DNA from 4 places in the Pseudomonas sp. LB3P31 genome. Region 2 is predicted to be linked to each of the others. Evidence: predicted binding sites of a transcription regulator. Region 2 holds the regulator's gene; each other region holds the start of a gene.
What was found. The regulator FliA, encoded in region 2, starts transcription of late flagellar genes. The targets are predictions, from matches to a motif close to CTAAAGTTTNNNNNNNNNNNGCCGNTAA.
Positions count from the first base shown of each region.

Region 1: the regulator FliA is predicted to act here: its motif matches at 4,181-4,208, upstream of ACYZTK_RS20300 (chemotaxis protein CheW).
Region 3: the regulator FliA is predicted to act here: its motif matches at 3,979-4,006, upstream of ACYZTK_RS06445 (methyl-accepting chemotaxis protein).
Region 4: the regulator FliA is predicted to act here: its motif matches at 4,495-4,522, upstream of motA (flagellar motor stator protein MotA).

Region 1 is NZ_CM142710.1:4,444,488-4,449,989, forward strand. Features, by position in the region: gene ACYZTK_RS20275 (efflux RND transporter periplasmic adaptor subunit) at 1-828, opposite strand, end outside; gene ACYZTK_RS20280 (hypothetical protein) at 1,085-1,339, shown strand; gene ACYZTK_RS20285 (YkgJ family cysteine cluster protein) at 1,344-2,093, opposite strand; gene ACYZTK_RS20290 (hypothetical protein) at 2,178-2,504, opposite strand; gene ACYZTK_RS20295 (GNAT family N-acetyltransferase) at 2,729-3,187, opposite strand; gene ACYZTK_RS20300 (chemotaxis protein CheW) at 3,215-4,117, opposite strand; gene norR (nitric oxide reductase transcriptional regulator NorR) at 4,338-5,502, opposite strand, start outside.
Region 2 is NZ_CM142710.1:1,719,915-1,725,416, reverse strand. Features, by position in the region: gene flhA (flagellar biosynthesis protein FlhA) at 1-1,006, shown strand, start outside; gene flhF (flagellar biosynthesis protein FlhF) at 1,018-2,343, shown strand; gene fleN (flagellar synthesis regulator FleN) at 2,460-3,290, shown strand; gene fliA (RNA polymerase sigma factor FliA) at 3,287-4,027, shown strand; gene ACYZTK_RS07755 (chemotaxis response regulator CheY) at 4,192-4,563, shown strand; gene ACYZTK_RS07750 (protein phosphatase CheZ) at 4,586-5,374, shown strand; gene ACYZTK_RS07745 (chemotaxis protein CheA) at 5,396-5,502, shown strand, end outside.
Region 3 is NZ_CM142710.1:1,432,411-1,437,912, reverse strand. Features, by position in the region: gene ccoN (cytochrome-c oxidase, cbb3-type subunit I) at 1-724, opposite strand, end outside; gene ACYZTK_RS06455 (alpha/beta family hydrolase) at 821-1,519, shown strand; gene ACYZTK_RS06450 (hypothetical protein) at 1,701-2,165, opposite strand; gene ACYZTK_RS06445 (methyl-accepting chemotaxis protein) at 2,383-3,948, opposite strand; gene ACYZTK_RS06440 (hypothetical protein) at 4,231-4,557, opposite strand; gene ACYZTK_RS06435 (DUF3304 domain-containing protein) at 5,292-5,502, shown strand, end outside.
Region 4 is NZ_CM142710.1:2,828,423-2,833,924, forward strand. Features, by position in the region: gene rsgA (small ribosomal subunit biogenesis GTPase RsgA) at 1-355, shown strand, start outside; gene ACYZTK_RS12875 (TIR domain-containing protein) at 636-1,043, shown strand; gene ACYZTK_RS12880 (caspase family protein) at 1,047-2,006, shown strand; gene ACYZTK_RS12885 (toll/interleukin-1 receptor domain-containing protein) at 2,006-2,497, shown strand; gene motB (flagellar motor protein MotB) at 2,552-3,571, opposite strand; gene motA (flagellar motor stator protein MotA) at 3,575-4,426, opposite strand; gene ACYZTK_RS12900 (HDOD domain-containing protein) at 4,593-5,502, shown strand, end outside.

The sequences.
Region 1 (5,502 bases), 2.7 Mb from region 2:
GGCGCGGATGGTCCCGGTATTGGCGTTGATCTGGTTGTCGATCAGGGTCAGGTGGCCTTCGCCCAGCAGGTTGCCGGTCTCGCTGTCGGTGTCGGCACCGATGTAGGCCTTGACCTGGGCGTGCTCGGGATCATTGATCAGGCCCTGGAGGGTCGGCAGCATTTGCTGGGGCAGGGAGAACTCCACAGCGATCGGGTCGATCTGGGTCACCGTGAACAAGCCCTGGGCATCAGTCATGCGCAGGAAGTTGCCCTCGTCCACCGTACGAATACCGACCCGACCGGTGACCGGGGAGCGAATCTGGGTGTAGGAAAGTTGCACCTGCGCCGCGTCGATTGAGGCCTGGTTGCCCTGGGCGGTGGCTTTAAGCTGGTTGACCAGCGCCTGCTGCTGGTCATAGGTCTGCTTCGACACGCCGTCATCGACGCTGAGTAATTTGTAGCGCTTGAGGTTGACCTGCGCCACCTGCAGTTGCGCCTGGCTTTCACCCAGCTGGGCTCGGGCCTGATCGAGATTGGCGCGAATCGTCCGATCGTCGATAGTGGCGAGCAGGTCGCCGGCCTTGACCAGTTGCCCTTCCTTGACCAGCAATTTGGTAAGGATCCCGTCCACCTGCGGGCGCACCACCACGCTGTGCAGGGACAATACCGAACCGATACCGCTGACATAGCGCGGCACATCTTTCTCGGCAACGTTCACCACGCGCACGGGAATCGCGGTGGAGGTCGTCAGTTTCGCCGTAGCCGGTTTTCTCAGGTACCAGGCGCCCAGCGCAATCAGCACGATCAGCAGGGCAACGAGCAGGACGTTTTTTTTCTGGATTCGCATGCGAGTGTGGCGCCAGGCAGGAGGTCGAAATTGGAGTGTGATTTATACCTCCCTTATAGCCCTGTTACACCGTCAGGAAAGTGACTGTCAGCTGTCGGCGCTGTCAGTTTCGGCGCCGTGGTTACAATTGCGTTTTAAACGAAATTCCTGCAGTGCCGACCGAAGGTGCGCGTGCGTGGGGCGGCCGGGCAGGTATACTGCCGCCTTTCGCGGCTCGCTGACCGGGCCCGACTCTTTTGCATCACCCGGAGCTTTCATGACTTCCCCGACACAAACGCCGGTTGCCGACGCTTCGAGCGACGCCCAGGCAGACCTGCCAGACAGCGTCGACTCCAGCGCAGACAGCGAGACCAAGGCAATCCCGGCATTCAAGTTCCCGTTCAAACCGGGTGACCTGGCTGCTGCGAAGAACGCCAATCAGCCTTGGTACAAGAACGGCGCGAAGAACGGCCATACCAAGACGCCGGGCGCGGCACCTCCGGGTACCCGTCGGTCGATGGGTAAGCGTTAAACCATCAAGCCGCGCGCAAGGAGATGAACGCATAGTTTGGCGAGGTCTCGCTGGCTACTGCAGCCCCCGCAGCTTGCACCTGGCTGGCGATGTCTTCCCCTGACACATGAAACAGCCACTCACTGACCCATTCCGGCAGAGTCTGGCCGGCCAGTTCGTCAAAAATCGTGGCGAACTCGACCATGTCTGGCAGGTAGGCGGTAAAGCCGTCGCCCTTCAGCGCCGTGGTGCGAATGCCCAGCAGCGCGCAAATAGCATCCTTAAGCTGCACATCATCGCGGTCCGCCTGGCGCGAGCGCTGGATCAGTTCGGCCAGTGGCTGGTCGACCAGTGCGCCACCGACGATCAGCTGCGGCCCGGTTTCCCATGACTCCGGCGGACATTCCTTGACGGCGGTATTGAGCGGGATGTGCGGATTGATTTCCATTGGGTAGATGCGGCAGACCAACGGGCGGCGCTCATAGATGCGGCAGAGGTTGTCTTCGTCAAGATTCCGGCAGCGGCCCGGGTTGTACGCGGCGAAGGTGATCGCCACAAACGCCTCGCAATTGCCACTGCCAACCCGCGCCGATCGGCGCTCGGCATGCTCGCGCTGCTGCTCCGGCAGGCCCAGGCCATTGCCCAGGAAACCCTCGACCAGGACGATCACCTGACCGCCGTCAGCGGCCCACATACGGGCTTCGTCCAGGGTCAGGGGGACGTGGTGATCATTGCAGCATTTGCCACAACCTACGCAGGAAAACGTCGTATTCATTGAGCGGTCAGTCGCATCCGAAAGCAGGAAAACGGCGACGGAAAGTCACCGCGAAGGCCTGCATGGAAGCAAGTTATGCGCCATTCATTGGGACTTGGCCGGCGCACGGATGGAATCCCATTCGGTGACAAAGGCGATTTTGCTTTTCTTGTTGTAGAGGCACAGCTCGGTGCCTTGCTGGCCTTTCATGTGTTTTTGCGAGTATTGGCCTTGCAGCAGGAGCGCGGTGTACTCGACCCGGTCATCGAACTGCGCGGCTTTGCCGACGGGTTTGGCGTTCTTCAGGCCGCTGGCTTTGGTGCAGCTGGCGAGCACGGCCTTGTCGAAGGCGGCCCAGGCATCAGGGCTGGAGGCTTGGGCCTGGGTGGCGATGGCGGTGAGGCAGAGGAGGGTCAGGCTGATTGTTTTCATGGTTTGGGGATCCTTGGGCATGTGTGGGCCGAGTATGCCTGATGGCTTGACGTTAAATATGGCGGCCTCATCGCGGGCAAGCCTTGCTCCCACAGGATGGGTGTCAGACGTTGGGTGCAGGCACATACCGCTGGGAGTTAGCATTGCTCCCACAGGATTGGTGTCGAATTTTGGTGTGCGGCCCCATACCTGTGGGAGCAAGGCTTGCCCGCGATGGCGGTGTGTCAGGCAGGCACCAATTCCCCTCGCACCACATACATCCCGGCACTTTCATACAATCGCTGCGCCCGATGGTTATCTTCCAGCACCTTCAAATCAACGAAGCCTTCGCGCCTCTGCCGAAATACGCTGAACGCATGCAGCAACAACGCGCGTCCCAATCCTTGGCCCTGAGCCCGTGGATGCACCACCAGATTTTTGATGTAGGCACTTGTCCAGCACTGGCAGACACCCACAATACCTTCGGCATCCAGAGCGATGAAGCACAGGCTCGGGTCGTACTCAGGATCGGTTTCAAAACGCCGTTGCCAGACATCCAGCGCTGGCACCCGACCGCCGCCGTGCTGATAACCCAGCTCCATCAAACGATGAACCGCCTCAGCTAGCTCCGGGTGGTACTCGGTAAAGACGATTGCCTGCGGCCAGGCGATTGCAGGCAACGTTTCAGCCAGGTTGCGCCGCATCAGGAAACAGAATTGCTCGGCCAAGACTCAATGACCCTGTTCAGCGACCGCCTTGGCGGCTTCGATCAAACACTTGGTCAGCTCCGGCGAGGAAAACTTGGTCAGCACCGCATTGGCCCCGGCCAGCCGCGCTTTTTCGCTGTTCATCGCACTGTCCAGCGAAGTGTGCAGTAGCACGTAGAGGTGCGAGAAGTCCGGGGTTTCGCGCAGCGTACGAGTAAATGCATAACCGTCCATCTCCGACATTTCGATGTCCGAAACGATCAGGTTGATCTGCTGTTCGGTGCCTTGCAAGTCCAGCAGGCAATCAATGGCCTCCTTGGCGCTGCGCGCGGTGTGGCATTGCAGGCCGAGGTTGCGCAGGGTGTGCACCGATTGCTGCAGCGCGGTCTGGCTGTCGTCGACCACCAGGATCCGTGCATTGCCGAGGATCTCGGCGTCTTCCATGCTGAGTTCGGTCGGCGCCGATTCGATCTGCGCGGGGGCAATGCCGTGGATGACTTTTTCGATATCCAGCACTTGCACCAGGGTGCCATCGACCGAGGTGACCCCGGTGATGTACGAGCGCACACCGCCAGAGCCGTAGGGCGGGGGGCGAATGTCGGTGGTCAGGCAGTGCACGATCTTGCTCACCGCCTGCACGTGCAGGCCCTGTTTCGAACGGCTGACGTCGGTGACGATCAGGCAGCCGCCATTGGGATCCTCCAATGGCCGCTCGCCAATCGCGCGGCTGAGGTCGATCACCGACAACGACATGCCGCGCAGGGTGGCGATGCCTTTGACGTGGGGGTGCGACTCCGGCAGTTTGGTCAGCGGCGGGCAGGGGATGATTTCGCTGACTTTCAGCAGGTTGATCGCCATCAGCTTGCCGCTGCGCAAGGTAAACAGCAGAAGCGAAAGTGAATCTGCGCGGGCTTTGTTGGAGGACATAAAAACCTTCTGTGGAAAAGGTGATGAGCGATCCGGGGATCGCCAACAGCTATCGATGCCGGGTTATCGACTTGATGGGGGCAGGCTTTAGCATTTCGGTTGAATGGCAGGGCCTCATCGTCGGAACGCCGCCCGGAGCAGGCTCACTCCTACAGGGAGAACGACGCTGATCCACTGTAGGAGTGAGCCTGCTCCGGGCGGCGTTCCGACGATGGGACCTTCATTTCATGCCCAATCTTTTGGCCATCCGCCCCAGATTCGCCCGATCCAGCCCCAGCTCACGCGCTGCGCTGGCCCAGTTGTTGTGGTGCCGCTCCAGGCAGGCGCTGATCAATTGCCGCTGGTAACTGTCGGTCGCTTCACGCAGATCGCCCGAAACCAGCGCCGCCGCAACCACGGCCGGCGCCTCTGCCATTACTTCTGCACTGGCATTGGGCAGGTCGAGATCTGCCGCACTCAAGCTGAGAATCTTCGGTCGTTGCTTGCAATGACCCAGCGCCTTCAGGGCGCTGCGGCCGATCAGGTGTTCCAGCTCGCGCACGTTGCCCGGCCAGTCGTAAGCCAGCAACGCCGCCTGGGCATCGCTGTTCAAACGCAGGCTGTTGAGGCCCATGCGCGAGCGGTTCTGTTCAAGGAAATAACCGCACAGCAACAGCACATCGCGCCCGCGATCACGCAGCGCCGGCACCAGCAGCGGATAGACGCTCAGTCGGTGATAGAAGTCGGCGCGGTAGCGACCGCTGCGTACTTCCTCGGCGAGGTCGCGGTTGGTTGCCGCAATCAGTCGCACGTTCACCTGATGTTCCTTGTCCGAACCCAGTCGCTGCAGCTGGCCGCTTTGCAGTACGCGCAGCAGCTTCGCCTGGACTGTCAGGGACAGCTCGCCAACTTCATCGAGAAACAGTGTGCCGCCATCGGCCAATTCGAATTTGCCGCGCCGGTCGTTCATGGCTCCGGTGAACGCGCCGCGGACATGGCCGAACAGCTCGCTTTCCACCAGGGTTTCCGGCAAGGCCGCGCAGTTGAGGCTGATGATCGGTTTGTCGGCACGGGCGGAAGCGGCGTGGATCGCCTGGGCCACCAGTTCCTTGCCGACCCCGGTTTCGCCGGTGATCAACACGGTCAGGTCGCTGCCGCCGACCAGGTCGATTTCTTCGACCAGGCGTTTGTGCGCCTTGCTCTGACCGATCATCTCGCGGTTCTGTTGACCGCTGGCCTGCCGATAGACCTCGGCCCGCTGATGTTCGTGTTCGGCCCGATTGGCCAGGCGTTCGATCCGCTCTGCGGCGTTGACCGTAGCGGCCGCGAGGCTGGCGAAAGCTTGCAAGGCGTCCAGCTCGATCGGTTCGAAGCGTTCCGGATCGAGGGCGTCAAGGGTCAGCAAA
Region 2 (5,502 bases):
AGTCGGCTACCGGCTGATCCCGCTGGTGGATCGCAACCAGGGTGGGCAGTTGCTGGCGCGGATCAAGGGTGTGCGCAAGAAACTGTCCCAGGACCTGGGTTTCCTGATGCCGACTGTGCACATTCGTGACAACCTCGACCTGGCGCCGAGTGCTTATCGCCTGACGCTGATGGGGGTGATCCTCGCCGAAGCGGAGATTTACCCGGACCGCGAGCTGGCGATCAACCCCGGCCAGGTCTACGGCACGCTCAACGGCATCACCGCCAAAGATCCGGCTTTCGGCCTGGAGGCAGTCTGGATCGAAGTCAGCCAGCGTGCCCAGGCGCAATCACTCGGATACACTGTGGTCGATGCCAGTACAGTAGTGGCCACTCACTTGAACCAGATTCTGTACAAGCACTCCAGCGAGCTGATCGGGCACGAAGAAGTGCAGCAACTCATGCAATTGCTGGCCAAAAGCTCGCCGAAACTGGCAGAAGAGCTGGTGCCGGGGGTGGTTTCGCTGTCGCAGTTGCTCAAGGTGTTGCAGGCCTTGCTCGCCGAACAAGTGCCGGTGCGCGACATCCGCAGCATCGCCGAGGCCATCGCGAACAACGCGGCCAAGAGTCAAGATACCGCCGCGCTGGTGGCTGCCGTACGAGTCGGCGTGTCCCGCGCAATCGTCCAAAGCATTGTAGGCACTGACTCCGAGCTGCCAGTTATCACGCTGGAACCAAGGTTGGAACAGATATTGCTCAATAGTCTGCAGAAGGCAGGACAAGGCTCGGAAGAGGGCGTTCTGCTGGAGCCAAGCATGGCGGAGAAGCTGCAGCGCTCGTTGATCGATGCGGCGCAGCGTCAGGAAATGCAAGGTCAACCGGTGATACTGCTGGTAGCCGGCCCCGTTCGCGCAATGCTTTCGCGCTTCGGTCGGCTGGCAGTCCCGGGTTTGCACGTGTTGGCGTATCAGGAAATTCCTGACAACAAGCAAGTGACCATCGTTGCGACAGTAGGGCCCAACGGCTGAGGTAGTGGTTTATGCAAGTTAAGCGTTTTTTCGCCGCCGATATGCGTCAGGCCATGAAACTGGTCCGTGACGAGCTGGGCGCCGATGCCGCGATTATCGGCAATCGCCGAATCGCCGGCGGCGTGGAACTGACGGCCGCCCTCGATTACAAGCTGTCGGCGCTGGCGCCGCGTGTTCCGAATATTGAACTCGAAGATGAACTGCGCAAGACCCAGTCGCGGATCGTCACCGCCCAGGCCGAACTGAGCCTGCGCAGCGAAGGCGAGAGCGACAAGGCGACCAATCGCCAGCTGTTTGCCGGCTTGCCACTGACCGCCGCCGAACCGCTGGTCGAACCAACCTACACCGAGCCTGCACGTCCGGCTCCAGCGCCTGTTGCCACCGGCGGCGTCGACCCACGGGCTTTCGACTCGATGCGTTTCGAGCTCAACAGCCTGCGTGAATTGATGGAAGTGCAGTTGGGCTCACTCGCCTGGAATCAGCTGCAAGGCAGCCGTCCGGCCCAGGCCAACCTGTGGCGTCGCCTGCAGCGCATCGGTCTGTCCGGCCCATTGTCGCGCGACCTGCTGGCGATGATTTCCGACATTGAAGAACCCCGTCAGGCCTGGCGCATGTTGCTGGCGCACCTGGCGCGGATGATTGCCACACCGGAAATCGAACCATTGGAAGAGGGCGGCGTGATTGCCATGGTCGGCCCGGCCGGCATGGGCAAGACCACCACCCTGGCCAAGCTGGCGGCGCGCTACGTACTCAAGTACGGCGCGCAGAACATCGCGCTGGTGAGCATGGACAGCTTCCGCATTGGTGCCCAGGAACAGCTCAAGACCCTCGGTCGCATCCTCAATGTCCCGGTGACTCACGTCGATCCAGGGCAATCGCTGGTGCAGGCACTGGACCCGTTGTTGCGCAAGCGCGTGGTGTTGATCGATACCGCCGGCCTGCAGGCCAGCGATCCGGCACTGCGCATGCAACTGGAAAGCCTGGCCGGGCGTGGCATCAAGTCGAAAAATTACCTGGTGCTGGCAACCACCAGCCAGAAACAGGTGCTAACCGCCGCTTATCACAGTTACAAGCGCTGCGGGCTCGCCGGCTGCATCCTGACTAAACTGGATGAAACGGCAAGTCTGGGCGAGGTGTTGAGCCTGGCCATCAGTCATGAACTACCGGTGGCCTACCTGACCGATGGGCCGCGGATCCCGGATGATTTGCATCTGCCGCGGCGTCATCAGTTGGTCAGCCGCGCAGTCAGCGTGCAAATGCAGGAAGAACCCAGCGAAGAAGCCATGGCTGACATGTTCGCTGATATTTACCACAGTCCCACCAAGCAGGTTGGCTGAGGTATTAATGAATCGTTTTTGTACCTACATCGATGGTCTGCCATGCATTGTTCAGTTGATGAACGCGCAGCCAGTAATGTGGCCTCCGTCTATGCAAGACAAGGTAAAGAAATAACATGGGCAGCATGCATCCCGTACAGGTGATCGCGGTGACCGGCGGCAAAGGTGGCGTCGGCAAAACTAACGTGTCAGTGAACTTGTCGCTGGCTTTGGCAGAGCTCGGCCGGCGCGTCATGCTTCTGGACGCCGACCTTGGGCTGGCGAACGTCGACGTCCTCCTGGGGCTGACACCCAAACGTACCCTGGCCGACGTGATCGAAGGCCGCTGCGAGCTGCGCGACGTTCTGTTGCAAGGCCCCGGCGGGATTCGCATCGTGCCGGCCGCGTCCGGCACCCAGAGCATGGTGCACCTGACCCCGGCGCAACACGCCGGGCTGATCCAGGCATTCAGCGACATCGGCGACAACCTCGATGTGCTGGTGATCGACACCGCAGCGGGCATCGGCGACTCGGTCGTCAGTTTCGTGCGGGCGGCCCAGGAAGTGCTGCTGGTGGTCTGCGACGAGCCGACCTCGATCACCGACGCCTACGCGCTGATCAAGTTGCTCAACCGCGACTACGGCATGAACCGCTTCCGCGTCCTGGCCAACATGGCCCAGAGCCCGCAGGAAGGGCGCAACCTGTTCGCCAAGTTGACCAAGGTCACGGACCGCTTCCTCGACGTCGCCCTACAATACGTCGGCGCGGTACCGTATGACGAAAGCGTGCGCAAGGCCGTGCAGAAACAGCGTGCGGTGTATGAAGCGTTTCCACGCTCCAAGTGTTCGCTGGCGTTCAAGGCGATTGCGCAGAAGGTCGATACCTGGCCGCTGCCGGCGAACCCGCGCGGGCACCTGGAATTTTTCGTCGAGCGTCTCGTGCAACAGACGGCAGGACCTGTGCTATGACCGCCAGTGGCTATAACCTCTACAAGAAGTCAGCCCGCGATTCTCAGGGCGAGTTGATCGAGCGTTACGCGCCACTGGTAAAACGCATTGCCTACCACTTGCTGGCGCGTTTGCCGGCGAGTGTCCAGGTCGAAGACCTGATCCAGGCCGGGATGATCGGCCTGCTTGAAGTATCGACCAAGTATGACGCCAGCAAAGGCGCGAGTTTCGAGACGTACGCGGGCATTCGAATCCGCGGCGCGATGCTCGATGAAGTGCGCAAGGGGGACTGGGCGCCACGTTCGGTCCACCGCAATACCCGGATGGTCAGCGACGCAATTCGCTCAATTGAAGCTAAAACCGGTCGCGACGCTAAAGATCACGAAGTTGCGGCCGAACTCCAATTGAGCCTTGACGATTATTACGGGATTTTGAACGACACCCTGGGCAGCCGCCTCTTCAGTTTCGACGACCTTCTACAGGACGGCGAACACGAAGGGCTGCACGAGGATGGCGCGAGTGCCCATACGGAGCCATCGCGCGACCTGGAAGATGAACGCTTCCAGGCTGCGTTGGCCGACGCGATTGCCAATTTGCCGGAGCGTGAGCGACTGGTGTTGGCGCTGTACTACGACGAAGAGCTGAACCTCAAGGAAATCGGTGAGGTCCTGGGGGTCAGCGAATCGCGGGTCAGCCAGTTACACAGCCAGTGCGCGGCCCGTTTGCGGGGGCGTTTGGGGGAGTGGCGAGCGCGCTGAAGGCAGTGTGGGGACACTGCAAACGGGCTGGCGGGTTTCACACGCGCCGGTCGCGATCTGTTGTGCTCCAGACAGTCATCGAGTGCTTTGCCGGATTGAATGAAATGGCGTGTCCAGGTGCTGGGCGCGTTTAAGACTGCTTGGAGGTCGAATTGGACAAGAACATGAAAATCCTCATCGTTGATGACTTCTCAACGATGCGGCGGATCATTAAAAACCTGTTGCGTGACCTTGGGTTCACCAACACGGTCGAGGCCGACGATGGCACTACCGCCATCCCGGTACTCAACAGCGGCAGCATCGACTTTCTGGTAACGGACTGGAACATGCCCGGCATGACCGGCATCGATCTGCTGCGCCACGTGCGCGCCGACGAAAAGCTCAAGCACCTGCCCGTGCTGATGGTGACCGCCGAAGCGAAGCGCGAGCAAATCATCGAAGCAGCCCAGGCCGGTGTTAACGGCTATGTGGTCAAGCCCTTCACGGCCCAGGCGTTGAAAGAAAAAATCGAAAAGATTTTCGAACGCATAGGTTGAGTCACTGCGCCACGGGGGAGCTATGGAGCAAGTAGAAATTTCACAGGGCGATTTTGAATCGACCCTGAAAAAACACGCCGTCGAATTGGTCGAGAGCCTTGAAAAGGGCAAGTTCGGCGACGCAGTGCAACTGATCCATGAGCTCAACCAGACCCGTGACCGCGGCCTGTACCAGGAGGTGGGCAAGCTCACCCGCGAGTTGCACAGTGCGATCGTCAATTTCCAGATTGACCCGCACATGCCGCAAGCCGAGGAAGTCTCGCAGATCACTGACGCCACCGAGCGCCTGGGTTATGTGGTCAAGCTCACCGAGGCCGCCGCCAACCGCACCATGGACCTGGTGGAAAACGCTACGCCCCTGGTCAACGGCCTGAGCCAGGAAGCGCAAGCCCTGAGCACCGACTGGGGCCGCTTCATGCGTCGCGAAGTCGGGGCTGAAGAGTTCCGCGAGCTGGCGCGTCGCGTCGACGGTTTCCTGACACGCAGCAGCGAAGACAACCGCGTGGTGTCGAGCAACCTCAACGACATTCTGCTCGCCCAGGATTACCAGGACCTCACCGGTCAGGTGATCAAGCGCGTGACTCAATTGGTCACCGAAGTTGAAAGCAATCTGCTCAAGCTCGTGCTGATGGCCAGTCAGGTGGACCGCTTTGCGGGCATCGAACATGACCGTCAAGCGATGCTGGCTGAAAAAGATCCACAAAAACATCTCTCTCAGGGTGAAGGTCCGCAGATTCATGCCGATAAAAGAGAAGACGTTGTGTCCGGTCAGGACGATGTGGACGATTTGCTATCCAGCCTTGGATTTTAGACCTGTAGGAGCACCCCATTAATGAGCTTCGGCGCCGATGAAGAGATCCTTCAGGATTTCCTGGTTGAGGCCGGCGAGATTCTAGAGCTACTGTCCGAACAACTGGTTGAGCTGGAAAGCCGACCGGA
Region 3 (5,502 bases), 290 kb from region 2:
CGATCGACAGGCGATAGGAATACACCGGACGCTCGGCCTGCTTCGGTACGAAGTAATACATCATCCCGAGGAAACCGGCGGTGAGGAAAAAGCCCACGGCGTTGTGCCCGTACCACCACTGCACCATCGCATCGGTCGCCCCGGCGTACACCGAGTAGGACTTGGTGAAACTCACCGGCAGCTCAAGGTTGTTGACGATATGCAGAATCGCCACGGTGATGATGAACGCACCGAAGAACCAGTTGCCGACATAGATGTGTTTGGTCTTGCGCTGCATGATCGTGCCGAAGAACACGACGGCGTAGGCGACCCAGACAATCGTGATCAAAATGTCGATCGGCCATTCCAGCTCGGCGTATTCCTTGGAACTGGTGTAACCCAGCGGCAGGCTTATCGCCGCCAGCAAAATCACCACCTGCCAGCCCCAGAAACAGAACGCGGCAATTTTCGGTGCAAACAGCTGGGTCTGGCAGGTGCGTTGCACCGCGTAGAACGAACTGGCGAACAGGGCGCAACCGCCGAAAGCGAAGATCACCGCATTGGTGTGCAACGGACGCAGGCGCCCGAAGCTGGTCCACGGTAAATCGAAATTAAGTTCGGGCCAGACCAATTGAGCCGCGAGAAAAACCCCGAGCCCCATGCCGACGATGCCCCACACCACCGTCATAATGGCGAATTGGCGGACCACCTTGTAGTTGTAGGCGGTACTGATAGAAGTGTTCATGGTTCCCCATCCACGGTTCAGCCGAAGTGAGCGCGCGTGCGACAAGGCAGCGCGTCCTTCGCCTGGAGTTATAGGCAGACTAAAAGCGAGGCAAGCATGGACAAAGAGCACAAGGCCAGTATTGACGGGGATCAATGGGCGCAGTGTGTGGGGGAACATGGATGGCTGTGGAATGCAGCTGTTGAACCGGCAGCTGCGACCCTGATCCTCGCCCACGGCGCTGGCGCTCCGATGGACAGTGCGTGGATGAACGACATGGCTGCACGCCTTGCTGGCGCTGGCGTTAACGTCCTGCGCTTCGAGTTTCCCTACATGGCCCAGAGGCGTGTGGATGGCGGTAAACGCCCCCCGAATCCTGCCCCGAAACTGCTGGAATGCTGGCGCGAGGTGTATGCCCTGGTGCGACGCCATGTCGCTGGGCCCTTGGCCATCGGTGGCAAGTCCATGGGCGGGCGGATGGCGAGTCTGCTGGCGGATGAATTGGGCGCGGATGCGCTGGTGTGCCTGGGTTATCCGTTTTATGCGGTGGGCAAGCCGGAGAAACCACGGGTGGAGCATCTGGCAGGGTTAAAGACACCGACGCTGATTGTCCAGGGCGAACGGGATGCGCTGGGGAATCGCGCGGCGGTCGAGGGCTACACGCTGTCACCGAGCATCGAGGTGTTCTGGCTGGTGGCGGGGAATCATGATCTGAAACCGCTGAAGGCTTCCGGGTTTAACCATGAACAACACCTCACAGCAACAGCAAACAAAGTGGCGGCGTTCCTGGAGTGCCACCAACACAAAACCCTGTAGGAGTGAGCCTGCTCGCGATGGCGGCCGACCAACCACCACCACTCCCAACCTGACAATAAAAAACCCGGAAGCTCGAAGCCCCGGGTTCCCTGTCACCACACAACTCCATTAGGAGCCGCCGAAGGCTCGGGCCGCAACCTTGCCCTATCGCGTTAACGTTCCCCCAGGGAAACGCCAGACTTCACGCATCACCAACCCCTCGCTTCAAGGAAAACTTACCCTTAGGCGATCGATGAATCCCCAAAAACTCTGCCTCGAATGCCCCAACACTGACTCCAGTTTCAGGGTCAAACTTGATATGGACAATCGCCGATTGCGCGCTTACCGCACCCAACTGATCGTTCGGCAACCAAAAAACGTGTGCGAAAGTAAGTCCATCCTTGCCCATTTCAAATTGGCGGTCGATCGGCTCGTCGTTGATGTAAGGTATGGTGAAGTCGTAAAAAAAAATGTCGTCAGTGTCGAATGACCCCGTCCAGCCTTCCCATACCCAAACGCGTTTTCCGGAAGGGTACTCATCCAGATACACCGCAGCATGAGTTGCATCGATGAAAGAGTCTTCTGAATTAAAACGCCACTTGAAAACCTGACTGGCGTCATACGGGCGTTTTTTATTGATGCTGTTCAGTCTGCGTTCGTTATCCATTTCTCAATCTCCATTGCGTGGGCTAAGCAAACTTTCTGTTTGCCCTGGAGACAGTAGGGTTTGCTAAACAAATGCGTAACTGTCACTAGTGACAGTTGGATAACGCGCCGATCTGTGCTGTTCAAACTCTGATCGTTCCCACTTACGGGAACGCCCAGATTCACGCGCTCCCGTAGGAGCTGCCCAAGGCTGCGATTTTTTGATCTTGCCTCTAACCCTACCGATTAAACCGCTCAACCAACGAATACTGCGTACTCGCCGTCTTCGTCAGCTCTTCACTCAACAACGCAGAATGCTGCGCCTGCTCCGAAGTCTGATCCGCCAGCTGCGAAATATTACTGATGTTCCGGCTAATCTCCTCAGCCACAGCGCTCTGCTCTTCCGTAGCCGCCGCAATCTGCGTAGTCATATCAGTAATATTCGCCACCGCCTCACTGATCCCCACCAGCGCCTGATCCGCCTCGAGCACCCGCGCCACACCTTCCTCAGCCTGACGATGCCCGGCCTCCATGGTCTGCACCGCTGTACTCGCGGTCTGCTGCAACTTGGCGATCAACGCATGAATCTGCCCGGTAGACTCACTGGTACGCTGCGCCAACTGCCGCACTTCATCCGCCACCACCGCAAACCCGCGCCCCATCTCACCCGCACGCGCCGCTTCGATCGCAGCGTTCAGCGCCAGCAAGTTGGTCTGGTCAGCGATGCCCTTGATCACATCCACCACACCACCGATCTCATCACTGTCCTTGGCCAGCTGAGTCACCGTCATCCCGGTTTCCCCCACCACCACCGACAGCCGCTGAATCGCATCACGGGTTTCCCCGGCAATATCACGCCCACGACCGGTCAAGCGATTAGCTTCCTGAGTCGCATCCGCCGTGCGCTGCACATGGCTCGCCACTTCCTGCGTGGTCGCCGCCATCTGATTCACCGCAGTCGCCACCTGCTCAGTCTCAACCCGCTGACGCTCCAGCCCGGTCGAACTCTTATGCGCCAGGGTATCGGACTGCTTCGCCTGCTCAGTCAGATGCTCGGCCGTATCCTGCAACCGGGTCAGGCAAGTTTTCAGACGCGCTTCCTGACTTAAAATCGACATCTCCAACCGCGCCTGAGCGCCACGACTGTCGGTGTACATCTGCGCAATCAACGGATCGGACGTGCTCTGCTCAGCCAGGCGCAACAAGCGCTTCAACCCGCGCTGCTGCCAGCTCAAACCCATCAACCCCAACGGCACCGAAAGTCCGGCGGCCAGCGCAAACCCCCACTGCGAAGTCAGCGTGGCGCCAATCATGAAACTCAACTGGCTCACCAGAATAAACGGCACCCAATCCTGCAAAACCGGCAGCCACTTATCGCTGGCAGGCACCGCCGACTTGCCCTGATTGATCCGCTGATACAGCGCCTCGGCCCGACGGATCTGCTCGGCAGTCGGCTTGACCCGCACCGACTCATAACCGACCACCTGATTGCCTTCAAACACCGGCGTCACATAGGCGTTAACCCAGTAATGATCGCCGTTCTGGCAGCGATTCTTGACGATGCCCATCCATGGCTGCCCCTGCTTCAGCGTCCCCCACATATGCGCAAACACCGCCGCTGGCACGTCCGGATGACGAACCAGATTGTGCGGCGCCCGAATCAGTTCCTCGCGAGAAAACCCGCTGATCTCGACAAAGGCGTCGTTACAGTAGGAAATCACGCCCTTGGCATCGGTCGTGGAAATCAACCGCTGCTGAGCCGGAAAAGTCCGTTCGCGTTGGGTAATGGGCTGGTTATTACGCATGGCATATTCAATCCGTGAGGCTTTCACAGGGTTTCGGCGGGGCAGGGGAAATGTTGAGTTTATTTTTCAAAGCTGGGATTGGCTTCACAAAAAAACTGCACCAAAACTCTGGCAGAGGGAACACTAAAGTGAACAGCTGTGGGAGCAAGTCTTTCCTGTGGAGCAATGCCTGCCTACAGAGCAATCCTTGCCAGTGGGTGCAGTGCTTGCCTGTGGGAGCAAGGCTTGCCCGCGATGACTCCAGCCCTGCCACCAAACCTGTCTGATCCCTGCAGCAGTTTCTCACCCACCAGCAGCCCCAGGCCGCAACCGCCGCCGAACCACATCCAACACATCACACCCATCCCTCAACGGAATGGCACAAAGCAGCGCAAAATCACTAAGAATAAAAGACTGACACTCCACCGACCCACGCATGGACAGATTCTCCAGCACCTGGGTAACGGCATGAATTCGGTAATTGGCAGCATCGACCAGGACATCGAGCGGCGCCTGGGCATCGATGAAAAAAGTGGGCATGTCATCACAGTTACTGGTGAGCGCCTTGAAGCGATTTTCGGGGTAGGGCGTTGGTTTTGAATAGGGCTGTTCGGGTTGAAGTATCGTCATTTTTTCATAGGCCTTCGGTGGATGATTAAGAACTACCAACGGCCTTTCCTACGGGCTTGGGTGGCAGCCGTACGCGGGAGTAGGAAACTGAGAATCCACCAACTCAGCCACGCCGAAGCGTGTCCCGCGCACGACCGCCGCTAACGATTACGCCGACACGATTGAAGTGCCGAAATCAAGCGACAAAGGTGATGCGCGGTGAATTATGAAGGGTTCCTACACCCAGCCACTGCCTTCGCAGCGACATCGAAAGACTACCCATCCAACCCACCGCGCACCAGTTCATGCAAGCCGCCAAAACTTGAAGGAAATCTCCGAAGACGGCGTCTCAAAACTCGCCCGTTTGTAGGACCAACTTCGTAAACGGACCCTCTGCGCCATCAGAAAACGGCGCGGGAGACTGTGCGGGATATCCCAAAAGAAAGAAGTAAGAAATGGATGCATTGCGAGTAGGAAATTTCGGTTCGAGCAAATACCGAAACTTCCTACGCATCCATCAGAAGCGTCCTATTCCCACCTAGGTGTGCCTTAGCGAAAGCTTCTAAACCCTAGGACCAGGGTGGAAGCACAGCCCTTCCTGACCGTCCCGATCCAGACCAGGAAGGCCTGACCATGTCTCAGTTTTTGCCCATCGACCACCGTCTAGACAGTTCACTTACAACATGAGTGCCTTTCAGCCAGGAAGACTGGGCAGGAGGCGCAAGCTCCAATCTTCGATCCTCAGTTATTCCTTCATGCTGCTCTTTCAACTGGCCGGGCTTCTCTTTGCTCCGAATGCGCAGGCCAGCACCATCGAAGGCATAAACCACACGCACTGGGCCATCAATCATTTCAAGGTCGATGGCCGCTCAGGCCTGGACATCATCGGTCCCTACCAGGGCGGCGGGGGAGGCTGCTGCTACATCGCGCCTTCGCGCTGGCAGCCTGGGATGACTGTGCGGGTTG
Region 4 (5,502 bases), 1.1 Mb from region 2:
GGTCAACAGCCTGCTGCCGGAAGTCGAAACCCGCGTCGGCCCGCTCTCCGAGCTGTCCGGCCAGGGCACCCACACCACCACGACCGCCCGCCTGTTCCACTTCCCCGGTGGCGGTGAGCTGATCGACTCCCCGGGCATCCGCGAATTCGGCCTGGGCCACGTCAGCCGCGCCGACGTCGAAGCCGGCTTCATCGAGTTCAACGACCTGATCGGCACCTGCCGCTTCCGCGACTGCAAACACGACCGCGAACCCGGCTGCGCCCTGCTCAAGGCCCTGGAAGATGGCCGCGTGCAGCAGCAACGGATGAACAGCTACCGCTCGATCATTGCCAGCTTGACTGAAAGCACTTACTGAGTCGCTTCAGCCGAAAACAAAAAAACCGCGATCATCTCGCGGTTTTTTTGGTCACGCTTGCCCACCTTGATCATTTTCGTGGCGCCACGAAATTGATCAGCCAGCTCCACTTCGTGACGCCACACCAATCTTCGCCGCCTCCTCCAAAACCAACAAACGTCAGACATTTCTGTAGGACTTACGCACGTCCGCTGTAGGACATTTCTGTTTCTCCGCCCAGACCTTGTTAGCGCGCTCCCGCTGCCTACATTCAAACCCTCTGCACTCTGAGGGATATTTCATGCAAACCTATCACCTGTTCATCAGCCACTCGTGGAACTACGCCGACAAACACGATCGACTCGTGGAAATGCTCGGCGCGCACCCGACATTCACCTTCAAGAACTTCTCGGTGCCACCCCACAACCCGATCATCGGCGCGCTGAACGACCAGCAACTGGAAGCGGCCATCGAAAACAAGATTCGTCCCTGCTCGGCTGTGCTGATCATGGCCGGCATGTATTCCACGTACAGCAAGTGGATCAACAAGGAAATCGCGATCGCCCAACGAATGGGCAAGGTCATCATCGCGATCAAGCCCTTCGGTGCCGAACGGATTTCCACGGTGGTACGCCGGGCGGCGCATGCCGAGTGCGCGTGGAACACCCTCAGCATCATCAGTGCCATCCGCACTCACACGGCGGACTGAATCATGCGCAAGGGCCTGTTTATCGGCATTAACAATTACGACCATGTCTCCCCATTGAACGGTTGCAACAACGATGCGATGGCCATGGCTTCGGTGCTCAAGACTAACGCCAACGGCGATCCGAATTTCAAGAACATCGTCCTGACTTCCGCCGAGGACTTCTTGAGCCGCGAGAAAATCGAAGACCAGATTCGCGATCTGTTTTCCGGTGATTGCAACGTCGCGCTGCTGTACTTCGCCGGCCATGGCGCCTTCGACCTGGATACCGATGAGGGCATGCTGGTGCCGCAAGACTACAAGTCTCCCAAGGACGGGATTCGCATCAGCGACATCCTCAACTGGGCGTCCAAAGCCACCAGGATCAAGAACAAGGTGGTCATCCTCGACTGTTGCCAGAGCGGCTCTGCGGGAGAAGTCCGGGCATTGCGCAGCGAAACCAGCATGGTTGGCGAGGGCATGACCATTCTCACCGCCTGCAAGAAAGAGGAGCCGGCCATGGAAGGCGCCAATCATGGCGTGTTCACCGGCCTGCTGCTCCAGGCGTTACACGGCGGCGCGGCTAACATCCTCGGAAAAATCACCCCCGGCAGCCTGTACTCGTTCGTCGACAACGCGCTCGACGCCTGGGAACAGCGCCCGGTGTTCAAGACCAACGTCTCGCAGTTCATTTCGTTGCGGGAAGTCTCGCCGCTGATCCCCAAGGAAATCCTGCGCAAGCTGCCCGACTGGTTTGCCGAGGCGGAGTCGGTGTTTGCCCTGGACCCGAGCTACGAACCCACCGAGTCCAGTTTCAACCCGGCCCATGGTGAGGTCTTCGCCCAGCTGCAGAAGTGCAACCGCCACAGCCTGATCGAGCCGGTCGACGCCGAGCACATGTACTACGCCGCCCTCCACTCCACCGGCTGCCGCCTGACAGCGCTCGGTGCCTACTACCGCGAACTCGCAATCAAGGGACATTTCTGATGCCAGTGTTTATCAGCTACCGCCACGTCGACCGAGTCCACGCGATGAGTATCAATTCGCGCCTGATCCAGGCCGGCATCAAGACTTATCTGGACGTGCTCGACCCCGAATCCCAGACCACCGAGGACATTACCGAGGTCATCACGCGCAATATCAACGAGTCCACGCACCTGCTGGCAGTCGTGTCGGAGCGAACCGCGCAGTCGTGGTGGGTGCCGTTTGAAATCGGCGAAGCGACGATCAGCAATCGGCGCATCTGCTCCTTCAAGACCGGGCCTACGGAGTTGCCGCTGTACCTGGACAAGTGGCCGAAAATGACCTGTGCCAAGGACATCGAGTTCTTCATTGATGCGTACAAAAACGAAGTGATGCTCAAACGCTCGGCTGCGCTGGATTCGATTACCGGCAGCCAGTCCACGCGCAGCTACAATAAAACCAACGCCGAGCGCTTCCACGCCGACCTCAAGAACAGGATTCGCCGCGGCATCTGAGGCAAGCGAACAGCCACAAAAAGGCCGACATCTGCTGTCGGCTTTTTCGTAGCACTACTGCTTCGCCGGTTTTGGCGCCGCATCCTCGAACAGATTCAACCGCTCGCGAATCTCATGCGCCGGTATCGGCTGCTTGTCTGCCGGCAAGGCATTCGGGTCGACCGGCGGGGCCGGGACTTCACCCGGCGCGCCCTGGCCCTGGGGTAGCGAGCCCGAAGGATCGGCACCTTGCGCCCCTTCGATCGCTTCCTGGGCCTTTTTGGTCAACACCACAATGTCGATTCGGCGATTGACCGGGTTGAACGGGTTCACCCGATCAAACAGGGCCGAGGAGGCATAACCAACCACGCGCGCCACCTGCGATTCCGGATAACTGCCGGCCACCAGTGCGCGCCGGGCAGCGTTGGCACGGTTGGCCGACAGTTCCCAGTTACCGAACTCGCCACCGCCGGTGTACGGCGTGGCATCGGTATGGCCGCTGATGCTGATCCTGTTCGGCACCGCCTTGATGGTGTCGGCCATGGCCAGCAGGATGTCTTCAAAATACGGTTTCAGACGAGCACTGCCGGAGTCGAACATCGGCCGGTTTTCTGCGTCCATGATCTGGATGCGCAAGCCGTTCGGGGTGATCTCGAACAGGATCTGGTCCTTGAATTTCTGCAGTTGCGGGTTCTCGTCGACCTTGTTCTGCAGCTCCTGCAGCAACAGTTCCAGGCGCTCTTTCTCGACCTGTTCGGCCATGCCTTCGACCTGTTCGGTATCGATGGTGACCTTGTCCGGCTGCGGTTGGGACTTCACCTCAGGGTTGAGCGTGTTCTCCGGCGCCAGGGTCGGCGAGCCGCCGAGATCGATGATGTAGGGCGTGCCACTTTCGGAGAAACCGATCGGGTCCTTGAAATAGCCGGCGATAGCGATCTTCTGCTCGGGCGTTGCGGTGGACAGCAGCCACAACACCAGGAAGAACGCCATCATCGCCGTCGCGAAGTCGGCAAAGGCGATTTTCCAGGCGCCACCGTGATGCCCGGCGGCGATGCGCTTGACGCGCTTGATGATTATCGGCTGGTTGTTTTCCATGACTCAGCGTCCGCGAACCGCTTGTTCCAGCTCGGAGAAGCTCGGACGGTGCGCCGGATACAGGACCTTGCGACCGAACTCCACCGCCAGCGATGGCGGCATGCCAGAGGCCGAGGCGACCAGCGAAGCCTTGATGGCCTCGTAGACGTTCAGCTCCTCCTTGGCATCGTGGGCCAGGGAATGAGCCAGCGGGCCGAAGAAACCGTAGGCTGCGAGGATACCGAAGAAGGTCCCCACCAGCGCCGCGCCAACGTGCATGCCGATCGCCTTCTGGTCGCCCTCACCGAGGGAGGCCATGGTCACCACGATGCCCAATACCGCGGCGACGATACCGAAGCCCGGCATGGCGTCGGCAATGCCGTTGACCGCATGGGACGGATGCTCAAGGTCCTCCTTGAGGCTGTACAGTTCCATGTCGAACAGGCCTTCAAGCTCGTGGGGAGCCATGTTGCCGGAAGACATGATGCGCAGGTAATCGCAGATGAAAGCGGTCATGCGCTCGTCTTTGAGCACGGTCGGGTACTTGGCGAAGATCGGGCTGGCGGACGCATCTTCGATGTCGCCTTCGATCGCCATCATGCCTTCACGGCGGCTCTTGTTGAGGATCTCGTAGATCAGGCCCAACACTTCTAAATAAAAGGCGTGGCTGAAGCGCGATCCGAACATGCTCAGGGATTTCTTGAGCACGTGCATGGTCATGTAGGCAGGGTTGGCCTGCAGGAATGCGCCGAGCGCTGCGCCGCCGATGATCAGTACCTCGAAAGGCTGGATCAGCGCGGCAATTTTGCCGTGGGAAAGCACGTATCCGCCGAGCACGCTCGCGAACACGACGATGATGCCGATTATTTTAGCCATAGGTAGGAGAGCACTTACTGAGTCGGGTTCAAGGTCATATTCGGAAGTTAAAAAATCTCTTCTTCTACTTATCGGCAAAACTGCGCCAGACTATAGCCCGTTCAGGCGAAAAGCCACTTTGGCTCATTCAGCGCGCAGGTAATGCAGACGATGATCACGTCCAACCATGGCTAATGAAACGCACGTTCCAACCCCAAAACCGACGACGCTCGAAGGCTGGATCAAGCTTCTCGACAGCGTACGGCTGCCGGTTCCGCAGGCCAGTCACGACCGGGTCTGCCAGGCGATTCGCAACAACCGCAGCTCACTGCGCGATATCGCCGAGCTGATGCAGGGCAGCCCGGCCCTGGCCTTGAGCGTCATTCGCGAAGCCAATCGGCAAGCCCAGAGCGGCATGAGCGAACCGGCAGAAAACCTCGAAGTGGCGATCAATCGCCTTGGCCTGAAACGCACCGAGGAATTGCTCGCCCGCCTGCCCGCGTTGCCGCAGCTGGAAATCCCGGTCGCCCTGCGCCAATTGCAGCTGATCAGCCAGCACGCCACCCAGCAGGCCAACGGATTTTTCGCCAGTCGCCTGGCGCGCCTGTGGCAGGACATTCATTGGGGCAGCCTGCTGTTCCTGTCTCCCTTGTGGCCGCTGGCGCTGAGCCATCCGCAACTCCTTGAAGAGTGGGAACGGCGCGTCATCCATAAAGGCGAATCCGCGCGCAAGGTCGAACAGCAGTTGTTCGGCGTGCGCCTGCTGGACATCTGCCAGGCCCTGGTCGACCTGTGGCGCCTGCCGATCTGGGTGCAGCAGGGTTACCGCCTGTTACTAAAAGAGCAGCGGGAACTGGTCAAGGTGCTGCGCATTGCCCGCGACAGCGATCACCCGCAGCGCCAGCAAAATCGTCTCGATGACGACCCGACGCTGCGTCGCTGGCTCAATCAGCCGGCCAACACCGTCTTGCTGGCCAACGGCCTGGCGCTGTCGGCGCAACAGGCCTGGGACAGTCCTCACAGCAGGCGCTGGCAGTACCTGACCAGCCTTTATCTGCAGGTTTCGATGGACGAGGTGCAGCAGCAACTGCACCAGC